3 regions of the Hydrogenophaga sp. 5NK40-0174 genome follow, and region 2 is predicted to be linked to each of the others. Evidence: predicted binding sites of a transcription regulator. Region 2 holds the regulator's gene; each other region holds the start of a gene.

Region 1 (10,155 bases), on a different contig from region 2:
GTGAAGAATCCGGGCATGAACAAGTGGTGCATGCCCTCAGGCTCGATTGTGACAATGACGTGGTTCTTCTCAAGATCACACAGAAAGGCCACGATCCGTCCATCGCCTGCCATACCGGGCGGCACAGTTGTTTCTATCAGGAACTGCGTGAAGGGGCATGGGTGGCAGTTGAGCCAGTCGTCAAAGATCCAAAGAGCATTTACAAACCATGAGCGATTTCAATCAGCTGGATGCGCTGGAGCGACTCGCTGCAGTCATTGAGTCTCGCAAGCCATCCCAGGGTGGCGACCCGGAGAAAAGCTATGTGGCACGCCTTTTCCACAAGGGGTCGGACGCCTTCCTCAAAAAGGTCGGTGAAGAGGCGACGGAAGTGGTGCTGGCAGCAAAGGACTGCGATGCAGGAGGCGACCGCCAGAAGCTGGTCAATGAGGTTGCCGATCTGTGGTTTCACAGCATGATCGCCCTGTCGCACTATGGGGTCAGCCCTGCCGATGTTGTCAACGAGCTGGTTCGCAGGGAAGGTTTGAGCGGCCTCGAAGAGAAAGCCCTTCGCAAAGCCAAAGCGCGAGAAGGGCAGTCCGATTGATGTGCCCCTGGGTACCAAGCAAGGAGAGAGCATGTCCGAAGACAAAGACATCATCGACGTGACCCCCGTCGGCGAGAGTGGAGACAAGGACGCCGAGTCGCTGAAGACGATCGGGTGGATCAGCTACGGCTTGCATTTTGTCGTCGCCCTTGCTGCAGTTCTTCCGGGTACGCAAGTCGGGCTCGGTCTTCTGCTGATTGCATTGATCATTGATCTGGTCAAGCAGTCCGATGCAGAAGGGACGTGGCAGGCCACGCATTTTTCCTGGCGCATTCGTTCGGTGATCTGGGCCGGTGTGCTCTACGTGGTGACCTTGCCGCTTTGGTTTGTTTTTGTTGTTCCGGGCATGATTGCCTGGATCGTGGTTTCCATTTGGTTCCTCTACCGGATTATCAAAGGCGCACTGTGGATGAAGGACAGCCGTCCAATGCCCAGTTGACCAGTCCTGCCGGTGAGGCTCGACCTTGTTTGATTTCTTTTAACTCTGTATGTCCGAATCTCACGACCCGAACTGCATTTTCTGCAAGATTGTTGCTGGCGCCATTCCCAGCAAGAAGGTGTACGAAGACGACGATGTCTTCGTTTTTCATGACATCGAGCCGTGGGCACCTGTTCACTTTTTGATGGTCCCCAAGGCACACATCCCGTCGATGGCCCACCTGGAAGACAAACATGCAGCCTTGATGGGCAAGATGATGGTGCTGGCGCCAAAACTGGCTGCCGAGCAGGGCTGTGAGCCCTATCCTGAGGGTGGGTTTCGCGTTGTCTGCAACACGGGCGCGCATGGTGGGCAAGAGGTTCACCATTTGCACGTGCACGTGATTGGTGGCCCCCGCCCCTGGAAAAAGGGTTGAAACTGGTAAAAATGGCCAATATCTACCGCCGTTGAGGCGTGAATCGGTCGAGGGAACCTCTGCGCGGCGTAGAATCAAATCAATTGCGCATCGTGCGATATTTCAGTTCTGGAGAGTAAGGAATGGGATCGTTTTCTATTTGGCACTGGTTGGTGGTGCTGGTGATCGTGCTTCTGGTTTTTGGTACCAAGAAGCTTCGGAACATTGGTTCTGATCTCGGTGGCGCCGTCAAAGGTTTCAAAGATGGGATGAAGGACGGCAGCGCGGATGAAGCGCCAGCTGCTCCGGCAGGTCAGGTCACCCAGAGCAAGTCTGCGGAACAATCTGAGGCCATCGACGTCGAGGCAAAGCAGAAGAGCTGAGCCAGCGTTGGTCATGGGGCGCTGCGGGGTTCGGCCACGGCGCACCTTCTGCCATGTGTTCCGCCTTCTTGTTTTTGTTAGATCGTCATGATTGACCTCGGAATATCCAAGCTCGCCCTCATCGGTGCGGTGGCACTGGTCGTGATTGGCCCGGAGAAGTTGCCGCGGGTAGCCAGAACCGTAGGGGCTTTGCTGGGCAAGGCGCAGCGCTATGTGGCTGATGTGAAGGCAGAGGTCAACCGTTCGCTCGAACTTGACGAGCTGAAGAAGATGCGAGACAGCGTCGAAGGCGCAGCCCGTGACGTCGAATCGTCTGTGCGCGAGGGGGCCAACGATTTCGAGAAGTCCTGGGCGGAGGCCACCTCAGCCCTTGAAGAGAGCGACGGAGCCTATTCCTCTGACGCCCTGAATGAGCTTGGAGAGCCCGTCTATCCCACCTACAGGCACCCACGCAAGAACTGGCGCATCAAGCAGACAGCGATGCCTCAGTGGTACAAGGCACGCTCAGGCGTGCGAACCCGCGCTCTTTCTGGCGCGGCGCGAGTGGCGCGCTACCGCCCCCGCAATACCTCAAGTTCCCGTTGATGTCCGAAAAAAATGAGCCAGCTGACGAGCTGGCAGGCACAGAGCAGCCCTTTGTCCAGCACTTGATGGAGTTGAGAGACCGCTTGGTCTACAGCTTGATCGGATTGCTGGTGTGCATGGGCGCGTTGGCCTTATGGCCTGGCCCAAGCGGTTTGATCGATTTGATTGCCGTGCCCATCAAGGCGCACATGCCGCCTGATGCCAAGCTCATCGCGGTTGGGGTGTTCTCGCCTTTCTTTGTGCCCCTTAAAGTGCTGGCCATGGCCGCGCTGTTGGTCTCTCTGCCTTGGTGGATGTACCAGCTGTGGTCATTCATCGCGCCCGGTCTCTACAAACACGAAAAGCGCTTTGCCATCCCCCTGATCGTGCTCGGCAGCGCACTGGCCTACCTGGGCATTGGGTTTGTTCAGTTCTTTGTGCTGGACAAGATGTTTGGCTTCATTCAGAACTTCACGCCCGAGAGCGTTGCGGCGACCCCTGATATCGCTTCGTATGTGGAGGCGATTCTGTCGTTGTATCTGGCTTTCGGCCTGGCATTCCAGGTGCCTATTGTCGTGATGCTTCTGGTGCGTCTCGACATGGTTTCTGTTGAGAAGCTCAAGGGCTTTCGCGGCTATTTCATCGTCGTCGCCTTCATCATCGCCGCCGTCGTCACGCCACCAGACGTGATCTCGCAGTTGGCGCTGGCCGTACCCATGTGCCTGCTCTATGAGCTCGGCATCATCGGGGCGCGCTGGTTTGCGCCCAAGAAGGACGCGTCTGATGGCGATGAAGAAAATGCGTCGGATGCCAGCGTTGATGGTCAAGGCGACACCGGCAGCGCGGGCAAGGACTAATACTTCTGGGGCTGTGCCTTGTAGCGCCTTGCGTGTGGTCAGTAGGTGTGCTTTCTCCTGAGTGCCGAGCACCGGGGCATCCAAGTGGTACCCCAGCCGCGTGATCCCTGGAAGGAGCGTCGGCTGTCCCCCAGCTGCGACTGCTCCTATATGTCTAGCGTGCCAGACCTCTCAGAAGCGCTGGGTCACGTTTGGCGGGGGTGACAGTCAAAGTCTCTTTGCCGCTGCGCCTGACAATTTCCAGTTTGGCCGGTTCACCAGGCTTGAGCGCTGCAACGGTAGCCAGCAGCTGAGAGACATTACCCACGGTGACGCCATTGACGGCAACGATGACGTCACCGGGCATCATTCCGGCGCTGGCGGCGGGGCCGTTCTGGAGCACGCCAGTGATGATGACGCCACTGTCGTTGCTGAGGCCAAATGTCTGCGCCAGCTCAGGCGTCAGGTTTTGTGGCTCCACGCCAATCCATCCGCGTGTGACCTTTCCTTCAAGAACGATAGCATCCAGCACCGATTTCGCCGTGGATGTCGGAATGGCAAAGCCAATGCCCATGGATCCGCCTGAGCGAGAGTAAATGGCCGTGTTGATGCCCATGAGTGTCCCTCTTGTGTCAACCAGAGCGCCGCCCGAGTTTCCTGGGTTGATCGCGGCGTCAGTCTGGATGAAATTCTCGAACGTGTTGATGCCGAGCTGGTTTCTGCCCAGGGCGCTGACAATGCCACTGGTCACTGTTTGACCCACGCCGAACGGGTTGCCAATGGCCAGAACGGGGTCTCCAATGGCCAGGCTGCCGGTGTCGCCCAGCGTGATGACAGGCAAATTTCCCAACTCGATCTTGAGGACGGCCAGGTCTGTTTCAGGGTCGGTGCCTATGACCTTTGCTGCCGTGCGGCGGCCATCATTGAGGACCACTTCGATCTGGTCGGCCTCTTCCACCACGTGGTTGTTCGTCAGGATGTACCCGGCGGGGCTGACAATGACGCCAGAGCCCAAGCCGGCCTGCGCGGGTGACTGGTCTTGCTCTCCAAAAAAGAACTGAAACCACGGATCAGTGGCACCGTTAGAGGCCACTGCGGTAGAGGTGTTGATGCTGACAACGGCGGGAGCCGCCACTTTGGCAGCATTGCGGAAGTTGGGCACGCCGTTGGCGCCAGCGTTCGCGTCTGCAGGCACGGTGCTCTCAAACACCTGAACGACCGACGCTCCCTTGCCCGCGTTGCGCACCCAGTCCGGCTTGAGCGTCGCCACCACGAAATAGGCTGCCAGCAACACAGTGACAGCCTGCGAGAAAACCAACCAGATACGTTTCATAGGGATTGCAGGCAATTGCGCGGCCGATATGGCCGCCGAACATGACTATTGTCATGCAATTGACGGCGAGTCACTGATATTTCAAGCCTATTGACCCATGTCAATGCCTGACTTGGCCATGAGCAGTGCAATGCTCATGTATCTATCTGCAAAGGAGAGAGTGACATGAAAGCGGTGATCGACCTTTTTTCCACTGACTACGGCTTGCTGAGCCTGGCGGTGCTGGTGTTCATCATTGTGATGGCCGTTTGGTTCCTGCGTTTCTTCTCCCGCAAGATCGACGAATCGGCGAAGGCGCAGCGCTGACGCGAAAGCCGCTCTGGCTGTCAAAATAGCGGCATGACAGCCAAAACATCACAAGTCGATTCCACTCATGGCGTCGACCGGTCCGAGTTGACCCAGCGCCTGCAGATGCTGCTTCAGCCAGCGCTTTTCAAGGACTATGGACCGAACGGTCTTCAGGTCGAAGGAAAGTCCAGGGTCCGGCGCTTGGTGACCGGCGTCACAGCAAGTCTGGCACTGATCGACGCAGCGATCGATGCGCAAGCAGACGCCATTCTGGTTCATCACGGCCTGTTCTGGCGCGGCCAGGACGGGCGGGTTGTTGGGTGGATGAGGCAGCGCCTCGCGCGCTTGTTGGCTCACGACGTCAATCTGTACGCCTACCATCTGCCGCTGGACGCCCATGCGGAGCTGGGCAATAACGCCCAGCTGGCGGCGCGACTGGGCGTCAAGCGATGGCAGGGCGAAGCTGGCAGCTTTGGCGACCAGCAACTGGGCTGGATTGGCGACGCTGCATTCGAATCGGCTGCGGCATTGGCCAGCCACGTCAAAGAGCGCCTCGATCGAACGCCGTTACTGGTGGAGGGTGACGGCCGGCAGATCAAGACAGTAGCCCTGTGTACGGGAGGTGCTCAAGGGTACTTCGAATCCGCCATCGCTGCAGGTGCTGATGTCTTCATCACGGGTGAGATATCCGAGCCACAAGCGCACTACGCGCGCGAATGCGGAGTCGCGTTCATTGCCTGTGGTCACCATGCATCCGAGCGGTATGGCGTGCAGGCGGTGGGACAACGGCTGGCGGACGAACTTGGTGTCCAGCACCAGTTTGTGGACATACCCAACCCGGCCTGAAGAAAGGCCTTCCATGGCTCTCTCAAATTCTCCCAGGCCTGTCGCCATCAGCATGGGTGATCCGGCGGGCATCGGGCCGGAGATTGTTGTCCGGGCAATGCTGGAACGCCCCGAGATCCGGTCGTCCTGCGTCGTCTATGGTCACGATGGCGTGTTCGACCGTGCGTGTGGCGTACTGGGGGTGCGGTTTGCTGACCTCTTCGAGGCGGATGACCATGAAGGTCGATGCGTGCCCTCAACGACAGGGCGGGTTCAGCTTGTTTCCCTGCGGCAGTCAGGGGCGGCCAGCTTGCCTGTCTGGGGCCAGGTGAGCGCTGCAGCAGGGCATATGGCCGCGCAGGCCATCAAGGCTGCCGCCGCGGCCTGTCTGCATGGGCATGCAAGAGCCCTGGTGACCGCGCCTATCCACAAGGAAGCTCTGGCAGCCGCTGGAGAACCCTTTCCCGGGCATACGGAGATGTTGCAGCACCTGGCCGCGCTTCACGCCGGTATTGGCATCGAGTCGGTGCCTGTCCGAATGATGCTCAGTTGCCCTGGCCTACGGACTGTGCTGATGAGCATCCATGTCAGTTTGCAGGAGGCACTGGCTGCGATCACGGCCGAGAACCTCAGGCAGACGATACTGCTGACCCAGGCTCATTTTTCACGCCAGGGCGTGCCTGGCCTTCGTGTGGCTGTGGCAGGGGTCAACCCCCATGCCGGAGAAGGAGGGCTGTTTGGTCGCCAGGAGCTGGACGTGCTGGGGCCGGTGGTGGCTTCTTTGCAAGCCGAGGGAGTGAACGTGTCGGGGCCGCATGCACCGGACACAGTCTTCATGAGGGCTCGCCAGGGCGAGTTCGATCTGGTGATCGCGATGTATCACGATCAGGGCCTGATCCCGGTCAAGCTGATGGGCCTGGAGCACGGAGTCAATACGACGATTGGATTGCCTTTCCTGCGCACCAGCCCCGACCATGGCACGGCATTTGATCTGGCGGGCACAGGGAGTGCTTCCTGCGAAAGCCTGTTGGCCGCGCTGGAGCAGGCCATGGGTCAGTGCTGAGCGAAACCTCTGCCCATTGGGTTGACTGCCCGGGGGCGGGTTCACCAAACAGAAAGAAAGAAGCCGCTGGGAGTAGCGGCTTCTTTCATGGGTAGGGCCGCTGGTATCAGCTGCCTGCTTCAGCGCTTGAGGCTGTCACGAATCTCCCTCAGCAACACAATGTCCTCGGGCGTGGCGGCCGGAGGTGCTGCCGGTTCCTCACGCTTGAGCCGGTTGACCTGTTTGACCAGCATGAAAATGATGAAAGCCAGAATGATGAAGTTGAGCAAAATGGTCAGAAAGTTGCCGTAAGCGAGGACGGCGCCAGCTTTCTTTGCTTCGGCGAGCACGGTTTCAGATTGTCCGGCCAGGGGGATGAAGTAATTGGAGAAGTCCAGGCCTCCGAAGATGGTGCTCACTACAGGCATCACCACATCGTCAACCAGCGAGCTGACGATCTTTCCGAATGCCGCGCCGATGATCACACCGACGGCCATATCCATCACGTTGCCCTTCGCGGCAAATTCCTTGAACTCTTGCATCATGCCCATGTGACTCTCCTGTGGTGATTTGGGGCTATCGATCTTTGCTCCCCGCGTGGTGTTACTGAGCGGGGTGCAAGCATTGTCACATGGAACACATTTGTATTAGGGGCTGAATCGAAACTGATGGTTAGCAGCGCAAATCGATTCTGGATGAGACGCGGCCTCATTTACCCTCGATTTGCCTGTCTAGGTCCGGTACAATAGCGGGTTGACCCTAGTTTCATGTTAATGAAAGTTCCCCATGAGTGATGATGCAACTGTCGATGCGGCTGCCCAAAGCAGCCGCCGGACTTGGCTGATCGCTTCCTGTGCCATGGGTGGTGCAGGTGCAGCCGCTGTCGCCGTGCCTTTTGTGAGCAGCTTCCAGCCTTCGGAGCGTGCCAAGGCCGCTGGTGCCCCCATCGAAGTCGATGTTTCTTCTCTTGCCCCGGGCGAGAAGATCGTCAAGGAATGGCGCGGCAAGCCCGTATGGATCATGCGTCGCACCCCTGAGCAACTGAAGACGCTGGAAGAGGATGAGTCGCAACTGGCTGACCCCAATTCCGAGCGCAAGGCCTACCCGACGCCAGAGTACGCCAAGAACCGCCATCGCTCCATCAAGCCAGAGATTTTTGTCGGCATCGGCATCTGCTCTCACCTCGGGTGCTCCCCGGTAGACAAGCTCCAGCCGGGTGCTCAGCCATCCCTTCCCGCGGACTGGCCGGGTGGATTCCTCTGCCCCTGTCACGGATCGACCTTCGACCTGGCGGGCCGGGTGTTCAAGAACAAACCCGCCCCCGACAACCTCGAAGTGCCACCGCACTACTACGCATCCGACAGCGTTATCGTTGTTGGTGAAGAGAAAAAGGCCTGATCCGTCTGCCGCGAAAAGCAGCAGACCTTCGACCACTGAGGCATTCCATGGCTGAATTCAAAGAAATTTCACCTGACGCGCCCCTGGCGCAAAAGACGCTGAACTGGATTGACAACCGGTTCCCTCTGTCCAAGCTCTTCAACGAGCACATGGCAGAGTACTACGCCCCGAAAAACTTCAACTGGTGGTACATCTTCGGTTCACTGGCACTCGTAGTGCTCGTGATCCAGATTGTCACCGGCATCTTCCTCGTGATGCACTACAAGCCTGATGCGGCGCTGGCCTTTGCATCGGTCGAGTACATCATGCGTGATGTTCCCTGGGGCTGGCTGATCCGCTACATGCACTCCACGGGCGCATCTGCCTTCTTTATCGTGGTTTATCTGCACATGTACCGTGGCCTGATCTACGGTTCTTACCGCAAGCCACGCGAACTGGTCTGGGTCTTTGGTTGCGGGATCTTCCTGGCTTTGATGGCTGAAGCCTTCATGGGCTATCTGCTGCCTTGGGGCCAGATGTCCTACTGGGGTGCGCAGGTGATTGTGAACCTGTTCTCTGCCATTCCGGTGGTCGGTCCTGACCTTGCCCTGCTGATCCGCGGTGACTTCGTTGTCGGCGACGCAACGCTGAACCGCTTCTTCAGCTTCCACGTGATTGCTGTGCCTCTGGTTCTGCTGGGTCTGGTGGTCGCCCACATCATTGCGCTGCATGAAGTGGGTTCCAACAACCCTGACGGCGTCGAGATCAAGGCGCACAAGGACGCCAATGGCATCCCGCTCGACGGCATTCCATTCCATCCTTACTACAGCGTGCACGACATCTTCGGTCTGGGCCTGTTCCTGATGGCGTTCACTGCCATCGTGTTCTTCGCTCCCGAGTTTGGCGGCTATTTCCTGGAGTTCAACAACTTCATCCCGGCCGATCCGCTGAAGACGCCACCGCACATTGCGCCAGTCTGGTATTTCACGCCTTTCTACTCCATGCTGCGTGCCATCACCTCCGAGATGATGTATGTGCTGGTGGGGTGTGTCGCGCTTGCCGCCCTGGGTGCGCTGTTCATTGGCCGACTGAATGCGATTATCAAGGTGGGTGTCTTGGGTGTGGCCGCAGTGCTGGCTGTTGCCATGCTGACCATCGATGCCAAGTTCTGGGGTGTGGTGGTGATGGGCGCTGCCGTCATCATTCTGTTCTTCCTGCCTTGGCTTGATTTCAGCCCTGCCAAGTCCATCCGCTACCGTCCGAGCTGGAACAAGTGGTTGTATGCCGTTTTCGTCATCAACTTCCTGATCCTGGGCTACCTTGGCGTCTTGCCTCCATCTCCTGTTGGAGAGCGCGTGTCTCAAGTTGGCACTCTGTTCTACTTTGGCTTCTTCCTGCTGATGCCATGGTGGTCCACCAAGGGCGAGTTCAAACCGGTCCCAGACCGCGTGACGTTCAAGCCTCACTGAGACACAGAAGCCATTAGCGGAGAAAACTTCCAATGAAAAAGATTCTTTTGGGCATCGCACTGGCTCTTGGCATGAGCAGTGCGGCTACGGCCGCCGGAGGCGGGTTTCCCATCGACAAAGCGCCCAATCGGGTGACTGACCAGGCTGCTTTGCAGCGCGGTGCGAAGATTTTTGTCAACTACTGCCTGAACTGCCATTCGGCAGCGTTCATGCGGTACAACCGTTTGCGCGATATTGGTCTGGAAGACAAGGAAATCCAGAAGTACTTCACCTTTGCCACCGACAAGATCGGTGACACGATGAAGGCGTCAATCAATGCGCGCGAGGCCAAAGACTGGTTTGGTGCCACGCCGCCTGATCTGACCGTGATCGCGCGTTCGCGTGCCGGCCATGGGTACAACGGTGCCGACTATATCTATACGCTGTTGCGCACCTACTATCGGGACGGCACGAAGGCCACTGGCTGGAACAACAAGGTGTTCCCGAGCATTGCTATGCCACATCCACTGTGGCAACTGCAAGGCGAGCAAAAGCCTGTGATCAAAGAGGTCGAAAGCCATGGCCACACGACGGAAATCGTGACCGGCTGGGAACAGGTCAAGCCTGGCACCATGTCCAA
Region 2 (10,155 bases):
GTTTGCATAGCTGGACTGTATCAGCGCGGCGGGCCCGCTAGGGGCCATCGCCCGGCGGGCTCAGATGATCTTGGAGAAGCGTGCCCGGTCCAGATCGGTCTGGATGTACTTGTCGAACACCATGGCGATGGCTCTGACCAGGTACCAGCCCTGGGCGGTCACGCGGATGCTGCTGTCATCCACTTCGACAAGACCATTGGCTTCAAAATCGGCCAGCGATTCGATTTCGCGCGCAAAGTAGGACTTGAAATCGATGAGATGCCCCAGTTCGATCGACTCAAACTGCACCTCACCCTGGCACATCACAGACATGATCACTGAGCGGCGCAGCAAGTCGTCACGGGTCAGTGCAAGGCCACGCACAATGGGAAGTCGCCCCTGGTTGAGCGCGTCGTAGTACTCATCGAGCGTTTTGGCGTTCTGGCTGTAGGTCGCACCAATGCGCCCAATGGCCGATACGCCCAGTGCAATCAGATCACAATCCGGCTGCGTGCTGTAGCCCTGAAAATTGCGGTGCAGGCGTCCCTGCCTTTTTGCCACGGCCAGCGCATCGCTTGGCAGCGCGAAATGGTCCATCCCGACATACACGTAGCCGGCTTCGCTCATGGCGTCGAGCGATCTGGACAGCATGGTGAGCTTGTCTGCAGGACTGGGCAGCTCAGCGGCGGCAATCCGGCGCTGGGGTTTGAATCGAGCCGGCAGATGAGCGTACGCGTACAAGGCCACCCTGTCGGGCCGCAGATCGTTGAGCTGGGACAGCGTTCGTGCAAAACTCTCCGGCGTTTGCAGCGGCAGGCCGTAGATCAGGTCGACGTTGACGGATTCGAAGCCGATTTCACGCGCCGCCTTGACCAGATCGAACACCTGCTCGGCCGGCTGCACGCGGTGCACGGCTTTCTGAACCGCAGGATCAAAATCCTGCACACCAAAGCTCAGGCGATTGAACCCGAGCCGGGCAAGTGTTTGCAGCCTCTGGTCGGTCACTGTGCGCGGATCAACCTCCACCGAATACTCGCCGCCAGGCACCAGGGTGAAGTTCCGGCGGATCATTGACATCAGGTCTTCGAGCTCCTCGTCCGAGAGGAAGGTCGGCGTACCGCCGCCCAGATGGAGCTGCGATACGTTGTGCCCCTTGCCAAAGTGCTGAACCTGCAACTCGACTTCACGCGACAGGTAACGCAGATACTCGGCAGCCTTGTCGTGGTGCTTGGTAATGACCTTGTTGCAGGCGCAGTAGTAGCAGACCGACTCGCAAAACGGAATATGCACGTACAGGGACAAAGGCAGGGCCATGGACCCGGCGCGCCGCTGCTCCAGCGCCTGGATGTAGTCGCCTTCTGTAAAGGCTTCCACAAACCTGTCTGCTGTGGGGTAGGACGTGTAACGAGGCCCTGGAACGTCAAAACGCTTGAGCAAATCGTCGGAAATCGCGTGGCTCACTGAGAATTCTCCATTGATGGCATGGCACTTTGCCTCAATGTGAGAACGATCCCATTGATCTTCATCAAGCCCTGCGACCTTCCCCGGGTTTGCCCTGACTGACATTGGATGAGGTGCAAAGGCCGTGAGAGCGGTTTCCAGACAGGGGGATTGCAGCCGCCAATGTGTCTTTGGGTTAAGCTTGCCACCTCAACGATGAATATACGTATGGACGGAACCAGCATCAAAGTCGCCTGTTCGAGCTGCAACCTTCGCGAGCTCTGCTTGCCCATGGGCCTCAACGAAGAGGAAATGACCAAGCTCGACAGCGTGATCACCACACGCAAGCGGATCAAGCGGGGCCAGTCCCTGTTCAGCGTGGGGGACAAGTTCACTTCCTTGTACGCGGTCCGCTCCGGCTTTTTCAAAACCTGCGTCACCAGCGCCGATGGACGCGACCAGGTGACCGGTTTTCAAATGACGGGCGAGATCATCGGCCTCGATGGCATCGTCAGCGACCGCCATTCCTGCGATGCCGTGGCACTTGAAGATGCTGAAGTCTGCGTGATGCCTTTCGACCAGGTGGAAGAGCTTTCACGTGAGTTCACGACGCTGCAGCACCACGTGCACAAGATCATGAGTCGCGAAATCGTGCGTGACCACAGCGTCATGCTGCTTCTGGGTAGCATGCGCGCCGAAGAGCGGCTGGCGGCGTTCTTGCTCAACCTGGTCCAGCGCCTGCACGCCCGGGGCTTCTCGCAATCAGAGCTCATTCTTCGCATGACGAGAGAAGAGATCGGCAGCTATCTGGGCATGAAGCTCGAGACAGTGAGCCGCACCTTTTCCAAGTTCGTGGACGAAGGCATCATCGACGTCAAACAGCGCTACGTCCACATCAAGGACACGGACGGCCTCAAACAGATCGTCAACCCGCAGCAGTGCTCCTGAAATGGCTTGCGTCGGGCTGACCAGTCGTCAGCCGCAGCTGCTGCAGTCCCCTGCCCCGCCGTTCTTCACGCAATTCCGAGGTCGCTCGTCCGCAGGCACTGGGCAGCGATTCACTTCAAACGGAGACATGGCCAGCAAGGTCGTCAGGGCACTCGAAGCCATGGTGATGGCCCAGAACACAAAAAAGCCGATCGTGTAGACGGCTTGCCGCGACAGCTCGAGCGGCTCACCAAACCACTGCAGATCACTGGGATCCACCATGGCAAACACCAGAATCTCCAGTACACCCGCCACGAGGAATGCTGGCCAGGCGATCCACATCCAACGTTGCGCTTTCATGTGTGTGTCTCCTCAGATCCGTGTGAAATGGTCGTGCCAGGTTCGGAGGCCTCAAGGTGCGAGCCCCAGGACCTGCACCTTGGTCATTGACTGTCTTGCCCGGCACTCTTGCCGGCAGGCGCAACTGTCGGTGAGGCCGCATGGTTGCGCGCCTGATGGGCCGGCACCATGTTGGCAGTACCGGCTTCCGTGCGATCCAGCACGGGGTCAGGGTTGCTGGCCGCAATGATGACGGTGGTCACGCCGGCGATCACGGCAGCGGCAGGGCCGCCAACAACCAGCCACATGATGGGTTCCTTCCACCAAGGGCGCGGCGTGCTGGCTGGCACAGGGGTAGTTGATTGGGAAGGCATGTTCAGGACTCCGGAAGACATATGCTGGGTCACTCCAATGAAACAGTTTAGCGGGGAACCAGGAAGGCAGCCTTTTCAACGACCTCGTCCGGATCATCACCAGAGGCGGCCCGAACAGTGAAGCGAATCGGGTGAGAACCCGGCTCTGCCGTATTGGGCGGAATCTGCACCCGAACGGCCACCGCGCGAGCTTCCGTTGGCTGAACTTCGATTTCATTCCCGGAGGCAATCATGATGTCCGGCAGGCCCTCCACCGACACCACGTAGTTCTGTGCGGTCTCCGTGGCATTCATCACCTGCAGACGGAACACGTTTTCAATCCGCCCTCGCTCGACCATGCGCGCCAGCGCGCCCCGGTCCCGGATCACGTTGACCTTGAGGGGGGTGCGCACAAACAGTCCGATCACAATGGCTGCCGTGATGGCCATCAGGATGGACGTGTACACAAGAACGCGAGGCCGGAAGGCATGCTTGACCATCTCCTGGGTGGTCCAGCCTTTGGCGACACCGTTTTCGGTGGCATAGCGAACCAGCCCGCGCGGATACCCGACCTTGTCCATCACCTCGTTGCACACGTCAATGCAGGCTCCGCAACCGATGCACTCATATTGCAGGCCATTGCGAATATCGATACCCGTCGGACAGACTTGCACACACAAGGTGCAATCGACGCAAGCGCCCAGACCCAGCTCCTTGGGATCGGCCTTTTTCGACCGTGGACCTCTCGGTTCTCCACGGGCAGCATCGTAAGTCACGATCATGGTGTCCTTGTCGAACATCGCGCTCTGGAAGCGTGCGTAAGGACACATGTATTTGCAAACCTGCTCGCGCATCCAGCCAGCATTGCCATAGGTGGCAAAACCGTAGAAGAAGATCCAGAAGGTTTGCCAGGGACCGAGCGCGCCAGCGACGGAAAGACTGGCCAACTCTCGAATCGGGGTGAAGTAGCCGACGAAAGTGAAACCTGTCCACAATGCAAACAGGATCCACAACGCGTGCTTGAGCCACTTCTTGCCTGCCTTGCCAGCTGAGAGGTCGGACTTGTCCAGTCGCATGCGCGCCGAACGATCACCCTCCACCTTCTTCTCGATCCAGAGAAAGATCTCGGTGTAGACGGTCTGTGGGCAAGCGTAGCCGCACCAAAGGCGCCCCGCCACTGCCGTGAACAGGAACAAGGCCAGTGCAGAAATGACCAGCAGGCCTGTCAGGAAGATGAAGTCCTGCGGGTACAGAACCACACCAAAGAGATAAAACCGCCGGGCTTCCAGATCAAACAGGACTGCCTGGCGGGCATTCCACTCCAGCCAGGGCAGGCCATAGAACAGAAGCTGCGTTGCCCAAACCAGCAACCATCGCCACTTCGAGAAGAACCCGAACACTGCCCGGGGATAGATCTTCTTGCGCGAGGCGTACAACGACACCATGACTTCGTCGTCTGCGGGCACCCCTTTGGGCACATCAGCGAGATCGGTGGTCTTGTCCGCGTTGGCAGTTGGATTGGCGTTGGTCACGTTGGAACTCTCGGGAGTATCTGGACGGATATCAAAAAAGCCCGGGGATGGCCCCGGGCTTGGTGCCAGTATCAGTTGGCCGATGGACTGTTCGACAGACCCCAGACATAGGCGCCGAGCACCTTGATCTGAGACTCGTTGAGCAGAGCAGCCTGAGGCGGCATGTTGTTGTTGAAACCGTCGGTGATGGCCCGAACAACCGCATCCTCGCCCCAGCCATGGAGCCAGGTGTCATCGGTCAGGTTGGGAGCACCCACCGCCTGCATGCCCTTGCCGTCCATGCCGTGGCAGGCAGCGCAGGCGGCAAACTTGGCCTTGCCGGCAGTTGCAGCGACTTCGTCGTGCGGGCTTCCAGAGAGGCTGAGCACGTAGTTGGCCACGTTGCGAACGTCGTCCGCAGTGCCCAGGGCTGCGGCCATGGGAGGCATGACGCCGGTGCGACCGTTGGCAATGGTCGCCTGAATGTAATCAGCACCTTCGCCGCCCAGCCAGTCACCATCGGCGAGGTTGGGGAAGCTCTTGCTGCCGCGAGCATCGGAGCCATGGCACTGGGCGCAGTAATTCAGGAACAGGCGCTCACCGATGGCCTGGGCCTGTGCATCTCCTGCGATCTGCTCAGGCGTCATGCCGTCGAACTTGGCGTAGATGGGAGCGATGTTCTCTTCCATCTTCGTCACTTCAGTGGCGTGCTGCCCAGCCGAGGACCAGCCCAGGGCGCCGGCGAACTTGCCGAACATGGGGTACATCGCACCATAGACCAGTGCAAAAACCACGGTAATGATGAACAGATAGACCCACCACTTGGGCAGCGGGTTGTTCATCTCTTGCAGGTCGCCGTCCCAAACGTGGCCAGTGGTGTTGTCGGCAGCCGGCTTGACTTTTGCCGTGCCGCTTACCCACAGCAAGACCGCGCAGGCGAGGATGCTGACCAGGCTGGCGAGCATGACGAACCAATGCCAGAAATCGCTAGTGAAATCGCTCATGATATTTCTCTCGTAGTTGTCGCGTCTCAGTCTTCATTGAAGGGCAGCTGTGCTGCCTCATCAAATGCCGCCTGATTGCGCTTCGACCATGCCCAGATCACGATACCCACAAATGTCAGCAGGCTGACCGTGGTGACGATGCTCCGAAGATCATTGATATCCATGGTCGTTGTCCTTTAGTTGCTGGCTGCGGGTGCAGCATCTGCTGCAGCGGTTTTTTCCTGGGCCGCCAGAGTGGATGCGCTGCGCGCAGTACCCAGAACCTGCAGGTAGGCGATCAGTGCGTCGAGCTCTGTCTTGCCCTTGGCGGCCTCCGTCGCACCGGCGATTTCTTCATCGGTATAGGGGGCACCCAGCGTGCGCAGGGCTTCCATGTGCTTGGGCAGGCTCTCGGCGTCCACGTTGCGACCAGCCAGCCAGGGGTAAGCCGGCATGTTGGACTCAGGGACCACATCGCGTGGGTTGTTCAGGTGAACGCGGTGCCACTCGTCAGAGTAGCGCCCACCCACACGGGCCAGATCAGGACCGGTACGCTTGGAACCCCACTGAAAGGGGTGGTCGTACACGAACTCGCCAGCCACGGAGTAAGGACCGTAGCGGAGGGTTTCCGCCTGGAAGGGACGAATCATCTGCGAGTGGCAGTTGTAGCAACCTTCACGCACATAGATGTCCCGGCCTGCCACCTGCAGCGCCGTGTAGGGCTTGAGGCCCTCGATAGGCTGGGTGGTGGATTTCTGGAAGAACAGCGGAACGATTTCCACGATGCCGCCGATGGCAACCACCAGGGTCACCAGGACAATCATCAGGAAGTTGCTGGTCTCGATACGCTCGTGCGTAAAGCCTTTTGGTGTCGAATGATCAGACATTGTTGTTCTCCTTCTTTAAGCCTGTGCTGCGCTGGGAGCGGGAATACGCACCGGCTCAGCTCGGCCTTGCAGTGCTGTCATGATCACGTTCCAGAGCATGAGCACCATGCCGCCGAGGTACAGCAAACCACCAAGCAGGCGAATCACGTAGAACGGGAAAGTGGCTTTCACGGACTCGACGAAGGTGTAGGTAAGGCTGCCATCGGGGTTGATGGAGCGCCACATCAGGCCTTGCATCACACCGGCGATCCACATCGCAGCGATGTACAGCACGATACCGATGGTGGCCACCCAGAAGTGCAGTTCAATGGCGGGCACGGAGTACATCTTCTTCTGACCGAACAGGCGAGGAATCAGGTAGTACAGGGAGCCCATGGACACCAGGCCCACCCAGCCCAGGGCACCAGAGTGCACGTGACCAACGGTCCAGTCGGTGTAGTGAGACAGGGCGTTCACCGTCTTGATGGACATCATCGGGCCTTCGAAGGTCGACATGCCGTAGAAAGACAGGGAAACAATCAGGAAGCGCAGGATGGGGTCATCACGCAGCTTGTGCCATGCACCGGAGAGGGTCATGATGCCGTTGATCATGCCGCCCCAGCTGGGAGCCAGCAGGATGAGCGAGAAGACCATGCCGATGGACTGGGTCCAGTCTGGCAGCGCGGTGTAGTGAAGGTGGTGAGGACCTGCCCACATGTAAGTGAAGATCAGGGCCCAGAAGTGCACGATCGACAGGCGATACGAGTACACGGGGCGCTCGGCCTGCTTGGGGATGAAGTAATACATCATGCCCAGGAAGGCTGCAGTCAGGAAGAAGCCCACCGCATTGTGGCCGTACCACCATTGCACCATGGCATCCTGAACGCCGGCGTAGGCCGAGTAGGACTTCCATGCGCTCACTGGCAGCTCAGCGCTGTTCACGATGTGCAGCAGGGCCACGGCGATGATGAAGGCACCGAAGAACCAGTTGGCCACATAGATGTGACGAACCTTGCGGATGCCGATGGTGCCGAAGAACACGATGGCATAGGCCACCCAGGTGACGGTGATCAGCAAGTCGATCGGCCACTCGAGTTCAGCGTATTCCTTACCGGTCGTGATCCCCAGCGGCAGCGTGATCACCGCGCCGACGATGGCAAGGTTCCAGCCGATGAAGGTGAACCAGGCCAGCGAGTTCAGGAACAGTTTTGTATGACAGGTGCGTTGCACCACGTAGTAGCTGGTGGCGAACAAAACGCTACCACCGAACGCAAAGATCACCGCATTGGTATGCAGCGGTCGCAGACGACCGTAAGTGATCCACTCAATGCCCATGTTCAACTCGGGCCAAGTCAGCTGAGCAGCGATGATCACGCCCACCAGCATGCCAACCACGCCGTACACGACGGACGCAATGGCAAACCAGCGAACAACGCTGTCGTTATAGACCGCCGAACTGTCGGTCTTTGTTATGCCGGACATACAGAACTCCTCATAAATGTCACCGCTTTGAAGTGTCTCCAGAGTGCCCCTGAGGCGCCTTGACTTAAGTCAATCGCTCTTCAGAATGCGCTCCCCCTCTCGCTCCACGTTGTCGAACTGGCCGGATTGAAGCGCCCACCAGAAGACCCCGATGATCAAAAAGACAAGCAGCAAAGACAGAGGGATCAACAAGAAAAGAATGTCCATGTCATGACTCCTGAAAGACAGTTAAATCGTTTCGGCCGACATCATCCATCACGGCGCAGTCGCTTCGGCCTTGGCTGCGGCTGGGCGTGCATCGGCAGGCGATCCACCCGAGAGGCGCATCGCATTGACCACAACCAGCAGCGAGCTCGACGCCATGCCCAGGCCGGCCAACCACGGCGGCATCATGCCTGCAAGTGCCAGTGGTACCGTGATGGCGTTATAGGCGCCCGCCCATGCCAGGTTTTGCTTGACAACACGCATGGTGCGTTTTGCGAGCCAATGGGTGTTCGCGATTTCCGCGATGTCACCGTTTTGCACGACGAAATCCGATTGCGCCTGGGCCAAAGCGGCCGCATGCCCCATGGCAAATGCGGCGTCAGCCCGTGCCAGTACCGGGCCATCGTTGAGCCCGTCACCCACCATGACCACTTGGCGTCCCTCTGACTGCAAAGACTCCAGATACTGGAGCTTGGCCTCAGGCGAAGCATCAGCCAGTACGGCATCAATGCCGACCGCCCTGCCGATTCGCTCAGCAGCTGCGGCACGGTCCCCCGAGAGAAGCAGGCTCTTGACGCCCTCACTCTCCAGCGCCTTGACCGCCGTCACAGCGCCTTTGCGCAAGCACTCGGCCAAGCCAAAGCTGGCAACCCAGCCGGTGTGCTGCAGCCACAAATGGGCTTTGGGGCCGTCCGGCATGCCGTCGGTCGCGTCACTGGGGGCATCGCAAAAAGCTGCAGACCCCAGGCGAACCCGGGTGCCATCGGCCAGTCGACCCTCCAGGCCCTGCCCTGCGACCTCCCGCATGCCGCTCAGCGAAGGCAACGGCTCTGCCAGATCCTGCGCTGACCGCGCAATCGCCTGTGACACAGGGTGGCGGGAATGCCCCCCCATGGCCGCGGCCACAAGTGTCATCGCGTCCCGGTCTTCGCCTGGCCTGACCCGAACCTCTCCCAGGGCGAGCTGATCATGGGTCAGCGTGCCCGTTTTGTCGAACACCACCGTATCTGCACCCGCCAGAACTTCAAAGCCCTGAAGCCTGCGCACCAGTACCCCTCGTTTGGCCAAAGCACCCGCGGCAGAAAGCATGGCGGCAGGTGTGGCCAGTGACAAGGCGCAGGGACAGGTGACGATCAGGACCGAGACCGCTACGGCCAGCGCCTTGCTTTGGTCTTCCTGCCACCAATAGACACCAGCCACCAAAGCAGACAACAGCACCAGCACCAGGAAGGGGCCGGCAATGCGATCGGCCAGCACGGCCAGGCGTGGCTTCTCCGTAGAGGCCTTCTCCATCAGGCTGACGATCTGCGAAAAACGCGTGTCCTTGCCAAGTCGCTCCAGTTGAACCAGCGCCGGGCCTTCGATGTTCAGACTGCCGGCAATGACGCCGTCACCCCGATGGCGCGACAACGGATCAGACTCCCCCGTCAACAGTGCTTCGTCCACCGTCGCTGCTTCGCTCAGCAGCTTCCCGTCACCAGGGAATGCCATGCCAGCCGCGACCCTGACCACATCACCAACCAACAGTCGCCGGGCGGAAACGGTTTCAAACTGCCCGTCATCGCGCTGGCGCTCAGCCGCTTCCGGCAGGCGATTCATCAGTTCGTCCAGGGCCCCTGCAGTGCGGTCCCGAGCCTTCAGCTCGAGATAGCGCCCTCCGAGCAGAAAAAACACGAACATGGACATGGAATCGAACCAGACCTCACCACCCCATGGGCCCGAGGGGTCGAAAGTCGCAGCAGAACTGGTCAGGAAGCTCACCAGAATGCCCAACGACACGGGCGTATCCATGCCCACGCGCACCCGCTTCAGGTCTTTCCAGGCGTTGCGAAAGAACGGTCCGCTGGCAAAGAAAACCACGGGCAGACTCAGCAGCCAGCTGGCAAAACGAAGCAGCTGATCAATATCGGCAGGAATCTCGCCTGGCCTGGTGACATAGGCCGGAAGCGCATACATCATGACCTGCATCGCGCAGATGCCCGCCACAAACAGGCGCCAGAGCGCCATTCGGGTTTCTTTGAGCCGCTCGCTGATCGAGAGCGCCTGGTGCAGAGGCAGCAGGCGATACCCG
Region 3 (10,155 bases), 530 kb from region 2:
CTGCTTTTCGTCGTGGCGCCATGCCCGCTGGCCGTCGTTGAAATGGCCTGCAGGGCGCCGGTCTGAGGCCAGCTCCACGGGCTCCTGCTCGAACTTCTTGCCCACGAGCTTCTCAATGTCGGCCATGAGCCGGCTGTCGCGACCACCCACAAAGGAGATGGCCAGACCAGAAGCGCCTGCCCTGCCCGTGCGGCCGATGCGGTGCACGTAGTCTTCGGCGTTGAACGGAATGTCAAAGTTGAACACGGCCGGAACATCCTTGATGTCCAGACCGCGGGCAGCCACATCAGTGCAGACCAGCAACTCCACTTCGCCCTTCTTGAAGGCGTCAAGCGATTTCAGACGCTCGTCCTGGCTCTTGTCACCGTGAAGTGCTGCCGTCTTGAACCCGTCGCGTTCGAGCGAACGGGCCAGACGCGCGCACCCCAGCTTGCTGTTGCAGAAGACGAATGCCTGCGTCACACCGCGGTCGCGCACCAGTCGGCGCAGCACATGGCGCTTGTCATCATCGTCGACGCGATAGAAGTGCTGCTCTACCGTCGACGCGGTCGCGTTGGAGCGGGCCACCTCGATCGTGACCGGGTCCTGCAGATAGCTGTTGGCCAGGCGCTTGATCTCAGGCGAGAAGGTGGCCGAGAACAGCAACGTTGTGCGTTGCTTGGGCAGGTGGCTGAGAATGCGCTGCAGGTCGGGCAAGAAACCGATATCCAGCATGCGATCGGCTTCATCGAGGACGACATACTCGACCTGATTGAGCACACAGCTCTTGGCCTCAATGTGGTCCAGCAGTCGTCCGGGTGTGGCCACCAGCACTTCCACCCCGGCGCGCAGCTCTGCTGTCTGGGGTTTCATGTCCATGCCACCGAAAACGACGGCCGTTCGCAGCTGGGTGTGTTTGGCGTACTGTTTGACCTGCTGTGCGACCTGATCGGCGAGTTCGCGCGTTGGCAGCAGCACCAGTGCCCGCACCGGATGCCGTGCGGGCGACATGGACGCGTTCTCGTGGCGCAACAGGCGCTGGAGCAGCGGCAGGGAAAAAGCCGCTGTCTTGCCGGTACCCGTCTGGGCGGCACCCATCACGTCCCGGCCTTGCAGCACCACGGGAATGGCCTGCGCCTGGATGGGGGTCATCTGCTCGTAACCCATCTCCTGGACGGCACGGGCAATGGTAGGGGCGAGTGAGAGTTCTGAAAAAGCTTGAGTCATTGTTTGGTGGGCACGAACCGGGCGCGCCAACCCGTTATTGTCGCACCGATCAGGGTTAAACCCTAGGGATGCCCCAGCTGGCCTGTGCGAGATGCCTCAGAGTTCCCGCGCATTGAAGGTATCGCAGGCCTGAACGCTCCCGGTCTCAAGGCCACGATGGAACCAGCGCTGCCTCTGTTCGCTCGTTCCGTGAGTGAAACTGTCAGGGACCACTGTTCCCTGGCTGCGACGCTGCAGGGCATCGTCTCCGATGGCCGCTGCGGCATTGAGGGCCTCTTCCACGTCACCGGGCTCCAGGACATCATTGGCCTTGTGATTGTGGTGCGCCCAGATGCCGGCAAAACAGTCGGCTTGCAACTCGAGGCGGACGCTCAGGGCATTGTGTTCGCGCTCGCTCACACGGCCACGCATCTCGTCGACCTTGCCTGTCAGGCCCATCAGGTTCTGCACATGATGGCCAACTTCGTGGGCAATGACGTAGGCCTGGGCAAAGTCTCCGGGCGCGCCCAGCTGGCGACGCAAGGTGTCGTAGAAGCTCAGGTCAATGTAGACCTTGCGATCCGCAGGACAGTAAAACGGCCCCATGGCCGCCTGACCGAAACCGCATGCGGTCGGGGTGGAATCACGGTAGAGCACCAGCACAGGTGCCTCATAGCGGCCACCACCTTGCTGGAAAATCCGCGTCCAGGCGTCTTCCGTGCCGCCAAGGACTGCCGCCACAAACTGGCCCATCTCGTCAGAGGGCTGCTCGCCGCTGCCCGCCGGGGCTGAGCGTGGTGCCGGGGACGAGGCAACAGGCACATCTGCGCCGCCCAGCACCCCCAGCAATGACATGGGATTGATGCCGAAGATCCAGGCAGCAATGACAATGATGACGATAGTGCCGAGGCCCATGCCCTTGCCACGGCGGCGAGGAGTACCACCACGACGGCCGAACATGCCGCCCAGCCCTCCACCGAGGCCTCCCGACGAAGCACGTCGGTCCTCGATATTGCTGGATTGGCGATTGTTCTCCCACTTCATGGCCTGCTCTCCTGGTCAGAAGCACCGGCCGGATTCTCGCGGCGGGCCGTGTACTTGCGCGGTAAATGTCACATTATGCGCACTGTCCGGGCTTTTGCCCCCTTTCCGGGGTCAATTTTCTGCTGCCGCGCACAAAAAAAGAGACACCCTCAGGTGCCTCTTTCTTGACGTCTTCAGTGCCTGATCAGGCCAGCGCAGGCTTGCACTCGCTGGTCGGTCGGCCCTGGAAATCGGTCCAGCAACGGCGTGTGAAGTCGTAGAGCTTGCACTTACGCGCTGTCTCGAAATACCAGCGCCACGAGAACCGCTGGATGATGATCCGTCCCGGCAAAGTGTCTTCCAGCATCTTCTGGGCGCTCTTGAGTTTGTAGAGCGGGATGCTCATGTCCACGTGATGCGCCGTGTGCTCCATGATGTGGTGCATCAGACCGCCAATCTTGAAAGGGAATGTCAGGTGCACGGTCGTGGACACGAAGGGCGCTGCCTTGGCCCAGAGAGCTTTGTCGTCATGCCACTGAACAGCCGTGTGGGTGTGGTGCACATACACCACGAAGCCAATCATGGCGTTCCAGAACAGGAAGGGAATCACAAACCCGTAGCCGACCAGCGCCCAGGCCGATTGCTCGGTGGCATAGGCAGCACCGATCAGTGCAGCGATCCAGGCAACCGCACAGGCAGTCACAAAGACACCATCCCAGGTGAATTCGGCACGGCGGGTGCCCATGTAGCTCTTGCGCGGGAAATACATGCGCAGCCACCACATTTCCACAAGGTAATACAACGCCGGGCCCCATCCGCTGCGATAGATTTTCTCCATCATGCGGCGACCGGGGGAGAGTTGGTCAAACTCTTCCTTGGTCATGGGCGCCCACACAAAATCCACGCCCTTGAGGTTGGTATAGCCGTGGTGCACCACGTTATGGCCCACTTCCCACAGGCTGTAAGGCGTCAGCGAAGGCACCATCGCAATACGGCCGAGGATCTTGTTGAGCTTGCGGTGAGGCGTGTAGCTCTGATGGCAGGCGTCGTGCCCGATGATGAACAGACGGCCGATGACAAAGCCGGCGGCCAGGCCACAGAGCAGCTTGGCCCACCAGGCTTGCAACGTCACGGTGCCCACGATCAGGGCGACAAAGACGGCCCAGTCGAGTGCCAGCAGAAAGATGCCCATGGCCGTGCGACGCTCGGCGATGGGTGTCAACCAGCCGCGAATGACCTTGCGATGCGGCAGTGGCTGACCTTCAGGAATGGGTTGAGGTCGCTCGATCTGAGGAGGATTTTGAGACATTGGCAATCACGCAGACAGGGTTGAGGGCCGGGAAAGGGACCAGGCGCTCGCATGGAAAAAGAAAGCCCTGGCAGGCCCTTTCGGGGTTTCGACCCCCCGGCGGGTCAGCAAAACAATTTGACAACTTCGCTGACAAACAGCGAAACAGGCCAATGGTACCTGCTTAAGCTGACACCAGGTTTGCCTTTCGTCAATGTCGGCAAATAAGGTCCGGTTGTTTAGACCTTGTTGAAAACACTCAGGTTTTTGGTAGCGTGACGCCCACCTGACCCTGGTATTTGCCACCTCGGTCTTTGTAACTCGTTTCGCAAACTTCGTCACTTTCGAAGAACAGCACCTGGGCACAGCCCTCGCCTGCATAGATCTTGGCGGGCAATGGCGTCGTGTTGGAGAACTCCAGTGTGACGTAGCCTTCCCATTCGGGCTCAAACGGCGTCACGTTCACGATGATGCCGCAGCGGGCGTAAGTGCTCTTGCCCAGACAGACCGTCAGGACATTGCGAGGAATACGGAAGTACTCCACCGTTCGCGCGAGCGCAAAGCTGTTGGGCGGGATGATGCAGACATCCGAGCTGATGTCCACAAAACTCTTCTCGTCGAAGTTCTTCGGGTCCACCACCGTGCTATGGATATTGGTGAAGACCTTGAATTCCGGCGCACAGCGAATGTCATAGCCGTAGCTGCTGGTGCCATAGCTGACGATCTTCTGGCCGTCGGCCGACTGGCGGATCTGCCCGGGTTCAAACGGCTCGATCATGCCGTGCTGTTCGGCCATGCGGCGGATCCACTTGTCACTCTTGATACTCATGCTTGTCTTTCCGGCCGTGGGCCAGCGCTGCGCTGACCGTGACGACGCTTGTTGTCCCGTCTCGCCAGCGAGAAGGGCTTTGCTACGGCTCTTGATGATTCAGCCTCCCATTTTAGGCCGCCACAAACCGTGCCACCAAAGCCGGATTCGCACTGACCGGCCGTATCGACCATTACCCCTACATTTTCAAGGTCTTCAGAAATTTCTGAAATTTCTGAAATATGTGAAAATAACGCCCATCGATTGATATGGGTCAAACCACCAATGAACACTGAAGTCAAAATGCCCGCGCTGAACCGGGAGTTCGTCTGGCACTTCGGGGAAATGGGCAGTCGCTGGGGGATCAACCGGACAGTGGGGCAGATCTACGCCCTGCTGTACGTCACACCCCGCCCCTTGCACGCCGAGGAGATTGCCGAGACTCTGGAGATCTCGCGGTCCAACGTGAGCATGGGACTCAAAGAGCTGCAGGCCTGGCGCCTGACGCGCTCGCGCCGCTTGCCCGGCGATCGCCGCGATTACTTTGAGGCCCCGGAAGACGTCTGGGAGATCTTCCGCGTGCTGGCCGAAGAGCGCCGTCGACGCGAGATCGAACCCACACTTTCCATGCTCAGGGGCGCGCTGCTCGAAACCCCCAACAGCGATGAAGAGCTGTATGCCCAGGCCCGCATGAGGGAAATGCACGACCTGATCGACCGGCTCATGACCTGGTTTGACGATGTGCAGAAGCTCGCGCCGGAAACCGCTCTGCAGCTCATGGGCATGGGCACCAAGGTGACGCGCGTGCTTGAGCTCAAGGACCGAATCACGGGCAAGGCTTCGGCCAAGAAGAGCCAGACACGCTCGCGGCCCGAGATAGCCGAAGACGACAACGCCACCTGAAAATTCAAGGCACCCGGAGAAGTCCAGACACCACACCGGACCCGAGCGCCCCACTCTGAACCACAACCTACGAATGGATGACCGGCACGCCTGGCGCGTGCCGTGACCTTCCTGCGCCTGAACATGGACACCTTGCTGCTTTCACGCCTTCAATTTGCGGCCAATGTGAGTTTTCACATCTTGTTTCCCACCATCACCATTGCCTTGTGCTGGTTCCTGCTGTTTTTCCGGATCGCGCAGAACCGCACGCAAAGTCTTGCCTGGGAAGAGGCGTATTACTTCTGGACCAAAGTGTTTGCGCTGACCTTCGCTCTGGGCGTGGTCTCGGGCATCGTGATGAGCTTCCAGTTCGGCACCAACTGGCCTGGCTTCATGGAAAAGACCGGCAACATCTCCGGTCCGCTACTGGGCTACGAGGTGCTGACCGCCTTTTTCCTGGAGGCCAGCTTCCTGGGCATCATGTTGTTCGGCCGCGGGCGCGTCTCGCCCAGGATGCACTTGTTCGCCACTTCGATGGTGGCGTTCGGCACCACCATGTCGGCCTTCTGGATCCTGAGTCTGAACTCGTGGATGCAGACCCCGGTGGGCTATGAAGTCGTCAATGGCGAATACCTGCCAGTGGACTGGCTGGCCATCGTCTTCAACCCATCCTTCCCCTACCGGTTCACACACAAGCTGCTCGCCTCTACCCTCACGGTTTCCTTCCTGATTGCCGGCGTGAGCGCCTGGCAGATCCTCAAGGGCAGTGACAACGCCGGCACGTACAAGGCCATGCGCGCCGCACTCATCGCTGGCGCCATCGCAATCCCGACGCAAATCTGGGTCGGCGACCTGCACGGCCTCAATACCCTGGAGCACCAGCCGGCCAAGATTGCAGCAGTGGAAGGCATCTGGGAAACGGAAAGCGGTGCGCCGCTGACCTTGTTCGGCATTCCTGACGAAGAAGCCAAGACCACCCATTTCGCCATCAAGATTCCCCAACTGGCCAGTCTGATCTTGCGCCACGACGCACAGGGTGAACTCAAAGGCATTGCCGACTTCGAAGGTGAAGCACCGCCCGTGGCGCCACTGTTCTACGCCTTCCGTGTGATGGTGGGTGTGGGCATGCTGATGCTGGCCGTGGCCTGGTTTGGCGCCTTCCAGGTGTGGCGTCAGCGCGGCAGGCCCAAGCTGAGTTTCCCCAAGCTGTTCCTGTGGGTGCTGGTGGGCATGAGCTTCTCGGGCTGGGCCGCCACCATTGCAGGCTGGTATGTCACCGAAATCGGGCGCCAACCCTTCATCGTCTACGGCGTGCTGCGCACCAGCGAGGTGGCCACGGCGATCGCACCACCTTATGTGGCCGCGACGCTGGCTGCCTACGTCATCGTCTACGCGTTGCTGCTGGTGACCTATGTCGGCGTGGTCAAGCACCTCGCAGAGCAACGCACTGGCGACCACGTGCCTGCCCATGACGACCCGACGCTGGGCAAGGCTGGCGTTTGATCGCCCGTTGCCACCCAAGCGTCCACGACCCGAATGTTTGAGTCTTTGAGTACTGAACTGGAGTATTGACATGCCACAGACCTGGGGCGAATGGCTGCCCTTGATTTTCCTGGCCGTGATGGGGCTGGCCTTGCTGGCCTACGTGATCCTCGACGGCTACGACCTCGGCGTCGGCCTGCTGCTGCCAGCGGCCAAGGCAGAGAAGCACAAAGACACCATGATCGCCAGTATCGGCCCCTTCTGGGACGCCAACGAAACCTGGCTGGTGCTGGGGGTGGGCGTGCTGCTCGTCGCTTTCCCGAAAGCCCATGGCCTGGTGCTCCAGGCTTTGTACCTGCCGGTGGCGATCATGCTGATCGGCCTGATCCTGCGCGGCGTGGCTTTCGACTTCCGGGTGAAGGCCCCTGCTCAGTACAAGCGCTTCTGGAACAACGCCTTCTTCACTGGATCGCTGGTGGCCAGCATGGCGCAGGGATGGATGCTGGGCAGCTATGTCACCGGTTTTGACAACGGCCTGATGGGTCTGGCTTTCAGCGCTGGCATTGCCATCACCTTGCCCGCGGCCTACCTGCTGTTGGGCAGTGGCTGGCTGATCATGAAGACCGATGGCTTGCTGCGTGAGTTGGCCATCGAATGGGCGCGCCGCGCCATGTGGCCAATGGGGCTTTCCCTGCTCGCCATTTCCATCGCCACGCCACTGGTCTCCAGCGCGGTGTTTGAGAAATGGTTCAGCGGCCCTTCTTCCATTGCCTTGATGCCGGTGCCGTTGACCTGCCTGTTGGCCTTTGCGGTGATTCGCTGGACCCTGGTCAACCGATCCATCGTCAACGGTGGTCATGGCTGGCTGGTGTTTGCTTCCACTGTGCTGATTTTTGTGCTCGCCTTCTTTGGCCTTTCGTTCAGCATCTTCCCGAACATCGTGATCGGCAAAATGACCGCATGGGAAGCGGCCATCCAGACCGGACCGCTCACGGTGGTGTTCATTGGTGTGGCCATTACCTTGCCGGTGATCGTGATCTACACCACCTACATGTACCGCGTGTTCTGGGGCAAGGCCACCGACCTGAGCTACAGCTGATCGACTTGCCCGGTAGAGCGCCGCTGGCCATTGACGACGACGTGCCGAATGGCGCGGTCGTCGCCCAGCACGATGAGTGCAAACAGCAACTCATCCAGACTGCTGGCCAGCGCGTGCTTTCGTGCCAGCAAGGGTGTGGCCTCGGGATCGATGGCGATGAAATCGGCCTCGCAGCCAGGTTGCAGATTGCCCACCACACCGTCCAGCCCAAGGGCTTGCGCCGCCCCCGCCGTGTGTTGCCACCACAAATGGCCGGGCGAGAGCGTCATGCCGCGCTTGGTCTGCCCCTCCCTCGCCACTTTGTAAGCGGCCAGCATGGTGGCAAAGGGCGAGAAGCTCGTGCCGCCACCCACATCGCTGGCTAGGCCGTACCGCATGCCCGCTTCATCGGCTGAGAGGTAGTCGAAGAATCCACTGCCCAGGAACGCATTGCTGGTGGGGCAAACGGCCGCCACCGCGCCGGTGCGCGCCATGTCCTGCCTGTCTTGCATGGTGAGGTGAAGGCAGTGCGCATACACGGCACGCTCCCTGAGCAAGCCATGGTCTTCGTAGACACCCAGATAACTGCGTGAGTCGGGAAACAGTTCCGCTGCCCATCGCACTTCATCCAGGTTTTCGGCCACGTGCGACTGAATCCAGACGTCCGGGTACTTGGCCGCCAGCTCTCCGGCACCGCTCAGTTGTTTGTGCGTGCTGGTGGGTGCGAAGCGGGGCGTGATGGCGTAACCCAGGCGGTCTTTTCCGTGCCATTGCCGGATCAAGGCCTCGGTGTCCAGCAAGCTTTGCTCGGTCTCGTCCCGTACGCCATCGGGGCTGTGGCGGTCTTGCAGCACCTTGCCGGTCATGAAGCGCAAATCACGCCGCTGCGCCTCCTCAAAAGCAGCATGAACTGAAGCTGGGTGAGAGGTCGCAAAGGTCAAAGCCGTGGTCACGCCATGGCGTTGCAATTCATCAAAGAAAAAACTCGCCACCGTCGTTGCGTAAGCCCCATCGGCAAAACGTGACTCGTAGGGAAAGGTGTATTTTTCCAGCCAGGGCAACAAGCCTTCGGCCGGTGCGCCAATGATGTCGGTCTGCGGGTAGTGGATGTGCATGTCCACAAACCCGGGCGCCAGGATGAGGCCACGCCAGTCTTCAACGACCACCCCAGGGTATCGCTCTGCCAGGGATGAGAAGCTGCCCGCCGCGCGCACCACCTTTTTGCCCTCGGCATCGGGGCCAATGACCAGCAGCCCGTCTTCCTCGTAGACAGGGCTGTGGCCATCTTCACTGAATCGCAGCAAGGCTGCCCGGTAAGCTCTCATGGGGAAGAGCTTACTCCGAAAGCAGGCAGCCCACCGGTGAAACGGTGGGCCGGGGTCGGGTCAGCGGGCGACCTGCCCCACCACACCCTGGACAAAGCGGTTCATGGTGAGGATGGCTTTATCGTCCAGGCTTTGTCCAGCAGGGATCAGCTCTCCGCCTTCATTGTCTTTGACGGCTTGCGCACCCGCGGTGAACACCTTGAGCTTGCCGGCCGCAATGTCGGCCTGTCGGGCTTCCACTTCGGCGCGCACCTTGGCAGGCACCTTGGGGCCAAATGCATCGACCTTGATCATGCCTTCGGCCACACCACCCCAGACCTGGCCAGACTTCCAGGAACCGTCCATCACAGCCTTGACGCGCTGGGTATAGTAACTGCCCCAGAGGTGGGTGACGGCCACCACCTGGGCATCAGGTGCGACTTTGCGCATATCGGAGTGATAGGCCACCGCCAGCTTGCCACGCTCTTGCGCAGCCGACATCACAGCGGTCGAGCCTGTGTGGAAGGCGAGCACTTCAGCGCCCTGGTCCATCAGGCTCATCGCGGCTTCACGCTCGCGGGCAGGGTTGAACCATTCGTTGAGGAAGACCACGCGCACCTGCGCCTTGGGGTTGACCGAACGCATGCCCAGCGCGAAGGCGTTGATGCCTTGCACCACCTCCGGAATCGGAAAGCCCGCCACGTAACCGGCTTCGGTTGCCAGGCGGCCAGCTGCAATGCCGGCAAGGTACCGGCCCTGGTAGTAGCGAGCGTTCGACGCGGCCACGTTCTCTGCCGTCTTGTAGCCCGTGACGGATTCGAACTTCACATTCGGAAATTCTTTTGCCACTTTGAGCGTGGGCTCCATGTAGCCAAAGCTGGGGGTGAAGATGATCTGGCTGCCCTGGCGCGCGAGGTCGCGGATCACGCGCTCGGCGTCGGCGCCTTCAGCGACCTGCTCGACAAAGCTGGTCTGAACCTGTTCGCCCAGTGCTTTCTCTACTGCCAGACGGCCCTGGTCGTGCTGGCGAACCCATCCGGCATCCGTCAGCGGCGCCACATACACGAACGCAGCTTTCAAGGGCCCCTTGGCAGATTTGCCTGTG

The links. The regulator FNR, encoded in region 2, switches genes on or off when oxygen is low (the NO sensors DNR and NnrR bind a similar motif). The targets are predictions, from matches to a motif close to TTGATNNNNATCAA.
Region 1: the regulator FNR is predicted to act here: its motif matches at 4,626-4,639, upstream of ABWV89_RS16310 (DUF3149 domain-containing protein).
Region 3: the regulator FNR is predicted to act here: its motif matches at 3,698-3,711, upstream of ABWV89_RS00645 (fatty acid desaturase).

What each region holds. Positions count from the first base shown of each region.
Region 1 is NZ_BAABWG010000004.1:601,040-611,194, forward strand. Features, by position in the region: gene hisI (phosphoribosyl-AMP cyclohydrolase) at 1-212, shown strand, start outside; gene ABWV89_RS16275 (phosphoribosyl-ATP diphosphatase) at 209-586, shown strand; gene ABWV89_RS16280 (DUF4870 family protein) at 618-1,025, shown strand; gene ABWV89_RS16285 (histidine triad nucleotide-binding protein) at 1,075-1,440, shown strand; gene tatA (Sec-independent protein translocase subunit TatA) at 1,563-1,802, shown strand; gene tatB (Sec-independent protein translocase protein TatB) at 1,890-2,387, shown strand; gene tatC (twin-arginine translocase subunit TatC) at 2,387-3,223, shown strand; gene ABWV89_RS16305 (S1C family serine protease) at 3,378-4,535, opposite strand; gene ABWV89_RS16310 (DUF3149 domain-containing protein) at 4,701-4,841, shown strand; gene ABWV89_RS16315 (Nif3-like dinuclear metal center hexameric protein) at 4,875-5,669, shown strand; gene pdxA (4-hydroxythreonine-4-phosphate dehydrogenase PdxA) at 5,683-6,711, shown strand; gene mscL (large conductance mechanosensitive channel protein MscL) at 6,831-7,241, opposite strand; gene petA (ubiquinol-cytochrome c reductase iron-sulfur subunit) at 7,477-8,088, shown strand; gene ABWV89_RS16335 (cytochrome b) at 8,136-9,536, shown strand; gene ABWV89_RS16340 (cytochrome c1) at 9,569-10,155, shown strand, end outside.
Region 2 is NZ_BAABWG010000001.1:659,802-669,956, reverse strand. Features, by position in the region: gene ABWV89_RS03090 (sulfite exporter TauE/SafE family protein) at 1-8, opposite strand, end outside; gene hemN (oxygen-independent coproporphyrinogen III oxidase) at 61-1,440, opposite strand; gene fnr (fumarate/nitrate reduction transcriptional regulator Fnr) at 1,648-2,367, shown strand; gene ABWV89_RS03075 (hypothetical protein) at 2,395-2,706, opposite strand; gene ABWV89_RS03070 (nitrogen fixation protein FixH) at 2,790-3,059, opposite strand; gene ccoG (cytochrome c oxidase accessory protein CcoG) at 3,107-4,483, opposite strand; gene ccoP (cytochrome-c oxidase, cbb3-type subunit III) at 4,642-5,553, opposite strand; gene ABWV89_RS03055 (cbb3-type cytochrome oxidase subunit 3) at 5,580-5,717, opposite strand; gene ccoO (cytochrome-c oxidase, cbb3-type subunit II) at 5,730-6,419, opposite strand; gene ccoN (cytochrome-c oxidase, cbb3-type subunit I) at 6,435-7,880, opposite strand; gene ccoS (cbb3-type cytochrome oxidase assembly protein CcoS) at 7,950-8,087, opposite strand; gene ABWV89_RS03035 (heavy metal translocating P-type ATPase) at 8,136-10,155, opposite strand, start outside.
Region 3 is NZ_BAABWG010000001.1:131,659-141,813, reverse strand. Features, by position in the region: gene ABWV89_RS00655 (DEAD/DEAH box helicase) at 1-1,206, opposite strand, end outside; gene ypfJ (KPN_02809 family neutral zinc metallopeptidase) at 1,303-2,229, opposite strand; gene ABWV89_RS00645 (fatty acid desaturase) at 2,414-3,517, opposite strand; gene dcd (dCTP deaminase) at 3,756-4,325, opposite strand; gene ABWV89_RS00635 (hypothetical protein) at 4,322-4,582, opposite strand; gene ABWV89_RS00630 (GbsR/MarR family transcriptional regulator) at 4,590-5,207, shown strand; gene ABWV89_RS00625 (cytochrome ubiquinol oxidase subunit I) at 5,331-6,689, shown strand; gene ABWV89_RS00620 (cytochrome d ubiquinol oxidase subunit II) at 6,760-7,767, shown strand; gene guaD (guanine deaminase) at 7,758-9,071, opposite strand; gene ABWV89_RS00610 (BMP family ABC transporter substrate-binding protein) at 9,132-10,155, opposite strand, start outside.